DNA from 3 places in the Saccharopolyspora sp. NPDC045839 genome. Region 1 is predicted to be linked to each of the others. Evidence: riboswitches for the same ligand, from Rfam matches in the RefSeq annotation. Region 1 holds a riboswitch; each other region holds the start of a gene.
What was found. A riboswitch is a leader RNA that binds a small molecule or an ion and turns the genes downstream of it on or off. The one in region 1 is predicted to bind glycine.
Positions count from the first base shown of each region.

Region 2: it holds a riboswitch for glycine, as region 1 does, so the genes downstream of both, gcvT (glycine cleavage system aminomethyltransferase GcvT) here and gcvP (aminomethyl-transferring glycine dehydrogenase) in region 1, are expected to answer to the same signal.
Region 3: it holds a riboswitch for glycine, as region 1 does, so the genes downstream of both, gcvH (glycine cleavage system protein GcvH) here and gcvP (aminomethyl-transferring glycine dehydrogenase) in region 1, are expected to answer to the same signal.

Region 1 covers NZ_JBWKKH010000017.1:115,870-119,134, forward strand. The annotation lists gene gcvP (aminomethyl-transferring glycine dehydrogenase) at 1-1,339, opposite strand, end outside; glycine riboswitch at 1,513-1,614, opposite strand; gene AC07EQ_RS23655 (MerR family transcriptional regulator) at 1,702-2,271, opposite strand; gene AC07EQ_RS23660 (bifunctional nuclease family protein) at 2,508-2,984, opposite strand.
Region 2 covers NZ_JBWKKH010000029.1:6,291-9,555, forward strand. The annotation lists gene glyA (serine hydroxymethyltransferase) at 1-348, opposite strand, end outside; gene gcvT (glycine cleavage system aminomethyltransferase GcvT) at 374-1,477, opposite strand; glycine riboswitch at 1,593-1,693, opposite strand; glycine riboswitch at 1,694-1,793, opposite strand; gene AC07EQ_RS31695 (TetR/AcrR family transcriptional regulator) at 1,871-2,497, opposite strand; gene AC07EQ_RS31700 (acyl-CoA dehydrogenase family protein) at 2,599-3,265, shown strand, end outside.
Region 3 covers NZ_JBWKKH010000016.1:130,355-133,619, reverse strand. The annotation lists gene AC07EQ_RS22830 (PucR family transcriptional regulator) at 1-1,248, opposite strand, end outside; glycine riboswitch at 1,360-1,464, shown strand; glycine riboswitch at 1,465-1,564, shown strand; gene gcvH (glycine cleavage system protein GcvH) at 1,615-1,986, shown strand; gene AC07EQ_RS22820 (L-serine ammonia-lyase) at 2,016-3,265, shown strand, end outside.

The sequences.
Region 1 (3,265 bases):
ACACCGTCGCCAGGTGCGCCCGCGTGGTGGTCTCGTCGCAGCTGATGCCGACGTGGTCGGCGTCCACGCGGCGGAGGTTGATGCCGCCCCGGCGGGCCGTGGCGACGATGTCGTCGGCCTTGCCCGGCACCTTCGCGACGATCGTGTCGAAGAACTCCCGGTGCAGCACCTCGACGCCGCCGCGACGCAGCTGCTCGGCGAGCACCGCCGCCATCCGGTGCGCGCGGGTCGCGATCGACCGCAGCCCGGCCGGGCCGTGGTAGACCGCGTACATCGAGGCCACGACGGCCAGCAGCACCTGCGCGGTGCAGATGTTGCTGGTGGCCTTCTCGCGGCGGATGTGCTGTTCGCGGGTCTGCAGCGCCAGCCGGTAGGCCTGGTTGCCGTCGGCGTCGACGCTCACGCCGACCAACCGCCCCGGCAGCTGCCGTTCGAAGCCCTTGGCCACGGCCATGAACCCGGCGTGCGGGCCGCCGAAGCCCATCGGCACGCCGAACCGCTGGGTGCTGCCGACCACCACGTCCGCGCCGATCTCGCCGGGCGAGCGCAGCAGCGTCAGCGCCAGCAGGTCGGCCGCGACGACGACCTTCGCGCCGCGCCGGTGGACCTCCGCGATGATCTCCTCGTGGTCCCGCACCGCGCCGGAAGCGCCCGGGTAGGACAGCAGCACGCCGAAGAACTCGCCGTCCGGCAACGCCTGCGCACCCGCGGCGAGGTCGGCGACGACGACCTCGATGCCCAGCGGCTCCGCGCGGGTCTCGATCACCGCGATGGTCTGGGGCAGCGTGTCGGCGTCCACCACGAACCGCGGCGACTTCGACCGGCCCGCGCGGCGCACCAGCGTCATGCCCTCGGCCGCGGCGGTGGACTCGTCGAGCATCGACGAGTTGGCCACCGGCACCCCGGCCAGGTCGGCCACCATCGTCTGGAAGTTCAGCAGCGCTTCGAGCCGGCCCTGCGAGATCTCCGGCTGGTACGGCGTGTAGGCCGTGTACCAGGCGGGGCTCTCCAGCACGTTGCGCAGGATCACCGGCGGCGTGACCGTGCCGTAGTAGCCGAGCCCGATCATCTCGGTGTGCGGGCGACAGCGGCGGGCCAGCTCGCGCAGCTCGGCCAGCGCCTCGGACTCGGTGGCCGGCTCCGGCAGCGCCAGCTGCAGGTCGCCTTCCCGGATCGTGTCCGGCACGGCGTTCTGCCCCAGCTCCTCCAGCGAGCCGACGCCGATCACGTCGAGCATGCGCGCGAGCTCGGCCGGCATCGGGCCGACGTGCCGGTCGGCGAACGGCGTGCCGTGCTCCAGGGCGGCCAGGGGAATGCGGTCGTGGGTCACGTCGGTCATCGCCAAACCTCAATCGTCGCGGCGGCAAAAGGGCGGCAGGCAGCCGAAGCTGCCCTGCTCTCCCCCTCTGTCACTGTCCGCGAAGCGAACGCCTGAGAGCTTCACCCGGGAACCGGGCTTGCACCGTCGGCGGGGTGCACCACGGTCGTGGTGCGCCCTCTTTCCAGAGGTATCTCGCCCGTGCGGTCCAGGTGGCCTGAGAGGTTGTCGGGGAGGGTTGCTCCTTCGGCGCCGACCGCGGCCTAGGCCGGGCCGGACTCTCCCGCACGGGGTCGGCGATGTGCCGCAGCTTACCCGATCAGGGGGTCCGAGCGGACCAGCGATGTCACCGGCCGCACACCACCCGGGTGGGTCCGGTCGGCTCAGCCGGTCTCGGCCTGCCGGTCGCGCCGCCGGCGGGACAGCTCGTCGTCCATCGGGACCAGCTCCGCGCCGTCGGCCCGTTCCGCCGGGAAGTCGTGGATCGTGCCGCTGATCTCGCGCATCGCCCCGCTGACGGCGATGCCGAACACCCCTTGGCCACCCTGCAACAGGTCGACCACCTCCTCGGCAGAGGTGCACTCGTAGACCGTCGTCCCGTCGCTGAACAGCGTCAGCCTGGCCAGGTCCTGCACGCCCCGGTTGCGCAGGTGTTCCACCGCGACCCGGATGTTGTGCAGCGACACCCCGGTGTCCAGCAGTCGCTTGACCACCTTGAGCACCAGGATGTCCTTGAACGAGTACAGCCGCTGCGAGCCGGAGCCGGCGGCGCCGCGGATGGACGGGCCTACCAGCTTGGTGCGCGCCCAGTAGTCCAACTGGCGGTAGGTGATGCCGGCGATCTGGCAGGCGGCCGGACCCCGGTAGCCGACCAGTTCGTCCGGCAGCGAGGCATCGGGGAACAGCTCGCCCTGCTCCACGGCAGCATCCCGGTTGGACGCTTCCTCGACCACGCCTGCCTCCCCTCGTCCGGCACGAAGCCGACGACGATCACCAGCTCCCGGACCATCGCGGTCCGAGGCCGCGAACACCGCCCAGCGGCCGAATCACACCGGGGCAATTCGCGTAAGTTCGACGGTATGCCTGCCCCGCGGGGAGGTCAACGCGACGCGCGGGGCACCCGGACGACCCGGCCCCCGCCTGCTCGCGCAGACGGGGGCCGGGCTGTGTCGTCGGTCGATCGGCGGGCTCAGGTGTCGGCGCCGCGGAAGTCCTCCGGGGAGACGGAGTCCAGGAACTCGCGGAACTTCTCCACCTCGTCCTCCTGCTCGTCCGGGATGATCAGCCCCGCCTCGTCCAGCACCGATTCGTCGGCGTGGATGGGCACCCCGATGCGCAGCGCCAGCGCCACCGAGTCGCTCGGCCGCGCGGAGACCCGCACATCCCCGTCGAACACCAGCTCGGCGAAGAAGGTGCCGTCCTGCAGGTCGGTGATCCGCACCTGTTCCAGGTCGCGCCCGAGGGCGCCGATGACGTCCTTCAACAGGTCGTGGGTAAGGGGTCTCTGCGGCCGCACACCCTGCTGCTCCAGCGCGATGGCGGTCGCCTCGACCGAGCCGATCCAGATCGGCAGGTAACGCTCGCCGTGCGCCTCGCGCAACAGCAGAATCGGCTGGTTTGCTGGTAGTTCAACTCGCACGCCGACGACGCGCATCTCGCTGCTCATCGTCACATCGCCTCCTCCAGCGCGCCGAAGCGTGACATCCCCGTCGAGGATCGCGCACCGACGCCTCCGACGCTACCCGCGTTGCGGCGGACACGCCCATCCCTTTAGCGGTCTGGTCGACCACCGAATCCGCGGCCTTCCTGCCGGTGCATCTGGTCCGAACCGCTGGCTGAGCTCTTCATCGAGCATTACCAGCACGATACACCGCCGACCCGTCCGCCGGACCGGTCGAAAGGCGGCCGCTACAACGTGGAAACCGGTTGCGACGGCGGGAAATTCCC
Region 2 (3,265 bases), on a different contig from region 1:
ACCCGGCTTGAGCAACGCGAACATCGCCGCCGCGTTGGCCTGCGCGCCCGAGTGCGGCTGCACGTTGGCGAAGGACGCGCCGAAGAGCTCCTTGACCCGGTCGATGGCCAGCTGCTCGATGACGTCGACGTGCTCGCAGCCGCCGTAGTAGCGGCGGCCCGGGTAGCCCTCGGCGTACTTGTTGGTCAGCACCGAGCCCTGCGCCTCGAGGACGGCCTGCGGTGCGAAGTTCTCCGAGGCGATCATCTCCAGCGTGCTCTGCTGGCGGTTGAGTTCGGCGCCGACCGCCGCCGCCACCTCGGGGTCCACCGCGGCCAGCTGGTCGTTGAACAGGTCCGGTGTCGACATGGTGTTGCCTCCTGTGTATTTCTCTTCAGGCATTGCGGCGGTAGAACGGCAGCTCGACGACCTGCACCGCGACGGTCTTGCCGCGGATGTCGACCTGCAGCTGCGTGCCGGGTTCGCTGTGGTCGCGGTCCACGTAGGCCATCCCGATCGGGTGGCCGAGGGTCGGGGAGGGGGCGCCGCTGGTCACGACGCCGATCTCGGCGCCGTCGGCGTCCAGCACGCGGTAGCCGTGCCGGGGCGCCCGGCGCTGCTCGGTGCTCAAGCCGACCAGCGTGCGCTCGGTGGGCTTCTCGGCCGCGGCGGCCAGCGCGTCCTTGCCGACGAAGTCGCCGGCCTTGTCCAGCTTGACCACCCGGCCGAGGTTGGCGTGGAAGGGCGTGAGCTCGGCGGACAGCTCGTTGCCGTACAGCGGCATGCCGGCCTCCAGCCGCAGCGTGTCGCGGCAGGACAGCCCGGTGGGCTGCAGGCCGTGCTCGGCGCCGGACTCGGTCAGCGCCTGCCAGACCGCCTCGGCGTCGCCGGGCGCGGTGAACAGCTCGAAGCCGTCCTCGCCGGTGTAACCGGTGCGCGCCAGCAGCACGTCCTTGCCCGCGACCCGGCTGCGGTAGCCCGCGTAGTACTTGACCTCGGCGAGGTCGGTGTCGGTCAGCGGCGCGAGGATCGCGACCGCGTTCGGGCCCTGCACCGCGATCAGCGCGTAGTCGTCGGAGACGTCCTGGTGCTCGGCGTCGAAGCCGCCGATGCGCTCGGCCAGCTCGGCGGAGACCACGGCGGCGTTCGCCGCGTTGGCCACCACCAGGAACTCCTCGTCGCCGAGCCGGTAGACGATCAGGTCGTCGAGCACGCCGCCGGCCGCGTTGCAGATCATCGTGTAGCGGGCGCGGCCGGGCTTGATCGCGGACGCGTTGGCGACCAGCGCGTAGTCCAGCGCCTCGGCGGCCTGCGGCCCGCTGATCCGGATCTCACCCATGTGGGTCAGGTCGAACAGGCCGGCGCCGGTGCGCACCGCGTTGTGCTCGGCGGTGTCGCCCGAGTAGCGCAGCGGCATCCGCCAGCCGGCGAATTCGGTGAACGTCGCCCCGAGGGCTTCGTGCACGTGGTGCAAGGGCGTCTGTCGTGGCGACGACATGGTGAGACTCCTCCTGGTGGGCGCCGGTCGGCAGTCGAGGGCCGGTCAGCTCACTGAGCCCAACCTTATCGGGGACGCCTCGACCTCGACCTGCGCGGGCTTGCGCTGGTCGGGCGGTCTCCCCGGAGTCATTGGCCTGAGAGTTTCGCCGCCCGCGAGGGGGCGGCTTGCACCGTGGGCGAGAAGCGGGCGCTCCTGCTTTTCTCCGTGTTCGCCTGGTGCCGTGCGGTGCCGGTGCCTGAGAGTTTGCTGGGGAGAATTGCTCCTTCGGCGCTCCGGTCCCGGAACGGGCCGGAGTCTCTCCCGCACGACGTCGTGGGCGCGGTATTCGGTTGTGTGAACGCCGACGCTACGAACCGACGTGACCCACGTCAACCGGGCGGGTGAGTGATCTCAGGCGCTGAGCTCGCGGTACTGCTTCTCCAGGCCGTCGACGAGGGCGGCCAGGGCGAGCTCGAAGCTGTCGGCGTCGATCTCCGCCGCGTGCTCGCGGAGCAGGTGGGCCCTGTTCAGGTGCGGGAAGCGGTCGCCGTAGAGCGCCGCGTCGTCCGGGAAGCCGCCGCTGAAGGAGCCCATCGCCGAGCCCACCACCAGGTACTTCGTCGAGGCGCCGATCATCGTGGCGTAGCGCTGCGGCCAGCCCGCCCTGGTCAGGCCGCCGTGCACCGCGTCCGCCTGGCGCAGCGCGTTCTCCCGGCGGGCCGGGCCGTAGGCCAGGAACGGGACCAGGTTCGGGTGGGCGATCAGGGCGGCCCGGTAGGAGCGCGCCCAGGTGCGCAGGCCGGTCTTCCAGTCCGCGTCGAAGCCGGCGACGTCCACTGCGGTTATCACGTCGTCGGCGATCTCGTTCAGCAGCTCGTCCTTGGTCGACACGTGGTTGTACAGCGACGCCGCGCGAACGCCGAGCCGTTCGGCCAGCCGCCGCATGGACAGCGCTTCGAGGCCGTCGGCGTCGATGATCTCCAGGCCGATCCGCCGGATGCGCTCCGGCGACAGCCGGGGGGTGGTCGGTCTGGGCACGTCTTCTCCTCGTCGGATCCCTTGCGGCGGTCGCCGGGACCGTCTTAGGCTGCCACAAAACTAACGCCGTTAGTTAGCTGGCCGCAGGAAAGGATCCGGCGATGGTCGACTTCTCGCTGTCCGACACAGAACGCGACATCCGCGACTGGGTGCGCAACTTCGTCCAGCGCGAACTGGTGCCGCTGGAACAGGAGGTGCTGCGCCGCGAGCGCGCCGGGGAACGCGGCCTGACCAAGGACGAGCAGCGGGAACTGCAGGACAAGGCGAAGCAGGCCGGGTTCTGGGGCGTGCAGACGCCCGAGGAGTACGGCGGCATGGGCCTGTCGGCGGTGATGACGGCGCTCATCGAGGTCGAGCTCGGCCGTACCTTCGTGCCGTTCCGCTTCGGCGGCTACGCCGACAACATCCTGTACTACGCCAACGACGACCAGAAGGAGCGCTACCTGCTCCCGACGATCGAGGGCACCCGCAAGTCGTGCTTCGCGATCACCGAGCCCGGCGCCGGCTCGGACGCCAAGAACCTGCGCACCACCGCCGTCAAGGACGGCGACGAGTGGGTCATCAACGGCGAGAAGACCTTCATCACCGGCGGCATCGACGCCGACTTCGTGATGGTCTTCGCCGTCACCGACCGGGAGAAGGGCGCCAACGGCGGCGTCACCTGCTTCCTGGCCGACCGCGACGCGGGCTGGAAGTCCGAGCCGATCGACATCATGGGCCCGTGGGAGCGGCAGCCCGCCGCGCTGGTGTTCGACAACGTGCGGGTCC
Region 3 (3,265 bases), on a different contig from region 1:
CCAGTTGTCCTCGTACACCGCCACCCGGTCGCGCAGCTGGCCGGTGCGCAGCAGGCCGACCAGCTCATCGGCCTGCGCGCGCGACTGGGGCAGGTCGGCGACCGCCACCGCATTGCCCACCGCGATCAGCGGGCGGGGCGAAGCGTCGTGGGACACGAGCGCTTCCCGCAGGTCCGGCCAGCCGCCCGCGCCCGCCCGGTCCGGCACCAGGGCGTAGAGCATGGTGCCGATCTCGGTGACCAGCGGGCGCCGCCCGATCCCGCGCGTGATCCACTCCCACATCGCCAGCCGGTGCCCCTCCGCGGGCCCGGCGGACGACGGCATTTCGATCGCGACGACCCGATGCGCCTCGTTGGGCACCGCCAGCTCGTTCACGGCCACCCGCCAGCCCTCGCCGCCCTCCAGCAGCAGCCGCACCTGCTCGGCGGACCGGCGGCGCTCCGCGTCCGCCACCGCCCGCCACCGCAGCAGTTGCAGCGCGACCAGCGGCGCGGTGTCGGCGAACGCGGTGGAGCGCTCCTCGGAGACCTCGCCGGGCACCACGGCCCACATCGAGCCGAGCAGCTCGCCGCCCATCCGGATCGGCACCACCAGGCGGGGCAGGGTGCCGTCCTGCTGGGCGGGCACGAAGATCGCCGAACTGCCCTTGCTGAGCTGGCGGAACGTGCCGCGGGCCCGGAACTTGGCGAGTACCTCGTCGGGCTGCTTCCGGCCCATGATCGTCGAGACCCGCGCCGGGTCGGTCAGGTCCTGCCGGGCGGAGTAGGCCAGGACCTGGGAGTGCGCGTCCTCGATCGTGACCGGCGCGTCCACCACGTCGGCGACCGCGTCGGCGAGGCGGAACAGATCGCCGACCCCGGTGCCGCGCGCGTCGGCCTCCTCGATGCCGGTCCCGGCCAGCGCCGCCCGGATCAGCCACACCAACTGCGCCCAGCCGGCACCCGGCCGGACCTCCACCAACGCCACCCCGGCTTCCGCGGCCGCCGCGGCCACCGCGTCGTCCGCCGAGATCGGCGGCTTGAGCAGCACCGCTGCCGCGCCCTGCGCGCCGCAAGCCCTCGCCAGCCGCGTCGCCTGCTCGCGATCCGCGACCGCCACGCCCAGCACGAGGTCGCCGCCAGCCGCGGTCGGCGGCTCATCGGGTTCGGCGATGACGACGTCCCCCACGCAGACCGTCGGCTCCGGGCTGACCACGGTGCGCAGCAGTGTGGGGCCGACCCGTTCGACCAGCGCCCGGATGTCCAGCATCACCGGCCTCCTGAGTGCTTCGGGCCGCCGCCGGTCAGTGGGGGAGGGCATTGACACCAGGGCTGGCCCGTTTATCGTTGCTGAGCACATCGACAATCGCATACCGGCCGTCGACCCCGTGCGGGAGAGACCCTGGGGGCTCACACCGAGCCGTCAGGGCGCCGAAGGAGCAAGACTCCCCACAAACTCTCAGGCACCCATGACCGTTCGGGCGAGGCAACTCTGGAAAGCGCGCGTCATCCCTGACGCTCCACCCACGGTGCAAGCCGCGAGAAGCCGCGGCGAAGCTCTCAGGTTCCGAAACAGAGGGGGAGGCCCAGCCCCGCTCGGGCATCCGTGCCCCCGAAAGCCTTGGAGCCTCCCACCATGTCCCTGCCTGCGAACCTGCGCTACACCGAAGAGCACGAGTGGATCGAGGACCGCGACGAGCTGGTCCGGATCGGCATCACCCAGCACGCCGCGGACGCGCTCGGCGACATCGTCTTCGTGCAGCTGCCCGAGGTGGGGGAGCAGATCGAGTCGGGCCAGGCCTGCGGCGAGCTGGAGTCCACGAAGTCCGTCAGCGACCTGTTCGCGCCGGTCACCGGCGAGGTCGTGGCGATCAACGAGTCCGTCGTGGACGATCCGGCGCTGGTCAACTCCGAGCCCTACGGCGAGGGCTGGCTGCTGGAGGTGCGCACCTCCGACACCAGTGCTCTGCTCACCGCCGAGCAGTACGCCGCGGTGATCGCGGAGTAGCGGGGAATAGGAGAGGGAGGAGACGGTCAATGGCGATCAGCGTCTTCGACCTGTTCTCGGTCGGTATCGGGCCGTCCAGTTCGCACACGGTCGGCCCGATGCGCGCGGCCCGGCTGTTCGTGCAGCGGTTGCACGGCGAGGGCCGGTTGTCGCAGGTCAAGCGAATCAAGGCGGAACTGTTCGGGTCGCTCGGCGCGACCGGGCACGGGCACGGCAGCCCGAAGGCGGTGCTGCTCGGCCTCGAGGGGCACAGCCCGGAGACCGTCGACCCGGCGGCAGTGGAGGGCCGGGTCGCCGAGATCCGGGAGACCGGGCGGCTGCGGCTCGACGGTGTGCAGGAGATCCGGTTCACCGTGGACCGCGACCTGGTGATGCACCGGCGCAAGTCGCTGCCGCTGCACCCCAACGGGATGCGGTTCACCGCGACCGGCACCGACGGGGTCGAGCTCGAGAGCGCGGTCTACTACTCGGTCGGCGGCGGTTTCGTCGTCGACGAGGACGCCACCGGCACCGATCGGATCAAGCCCGACGCGACCGCGGTGCGCTACCCGTTCCGGACCGGCGCGGAACTGCTCGCCCGCACCGAGGAGTCCGGGCTGCCGATCAGCGGCGTCATGCTGGCCAACGAGCTGTCCTGGCGCGGCGAGGACGCCGTGCACAAGGAGCTGCTGGACATCTGGCAGGTCATGCGCGAATGCGTGGACAACGGATGCCGGAACTCCGGGGAACTGCCCGGCGGGCTCAAGGTCCGGCGGCGGGCGGCGGAGCTGGCCGCCTCGCTGACCGAGCACGACGATGCGCTGGAGTGGGTGACCCTCTTCGCGCTCGCGGTGAACGAGGAGAACGCGGCCGGCGGGCGCGTGGTGACCGCGCCGACCAACGGAGCGGCCGGGATCGTCCCCGCGGTGCTGCACTACTACATGCGGTTCGTGCCGGGTGCCGACGACGTCGGCGTGGTGCGCTTCCTGCTCGTGGCCGGTGCGGTCGGCGTGCTGTTCAAGGAGAACGCGTCGATCTCCGGTGCAGAGGTCGGCTGCCAGGGCGAGGTCGGGTCCGCGTGCTCGATGGCGGCCGCCGGGCTCGCCGAGGTGCTCGGCGGGACCCCGAGCCAGGTGGAGAACGCCGCGGAGATCGCGATGGAGCACAACCTCGGGCTCACCTGCGACCCGATCGGCGGTCTCGTGCAGATCCCGTGCATCGAGCGCAACGCGGTCGCGTCGGTGAAGGCGATCACGGCGGCGCGGATGGCGCTGCGCGGCGACGGCACCCACTTCGTCTC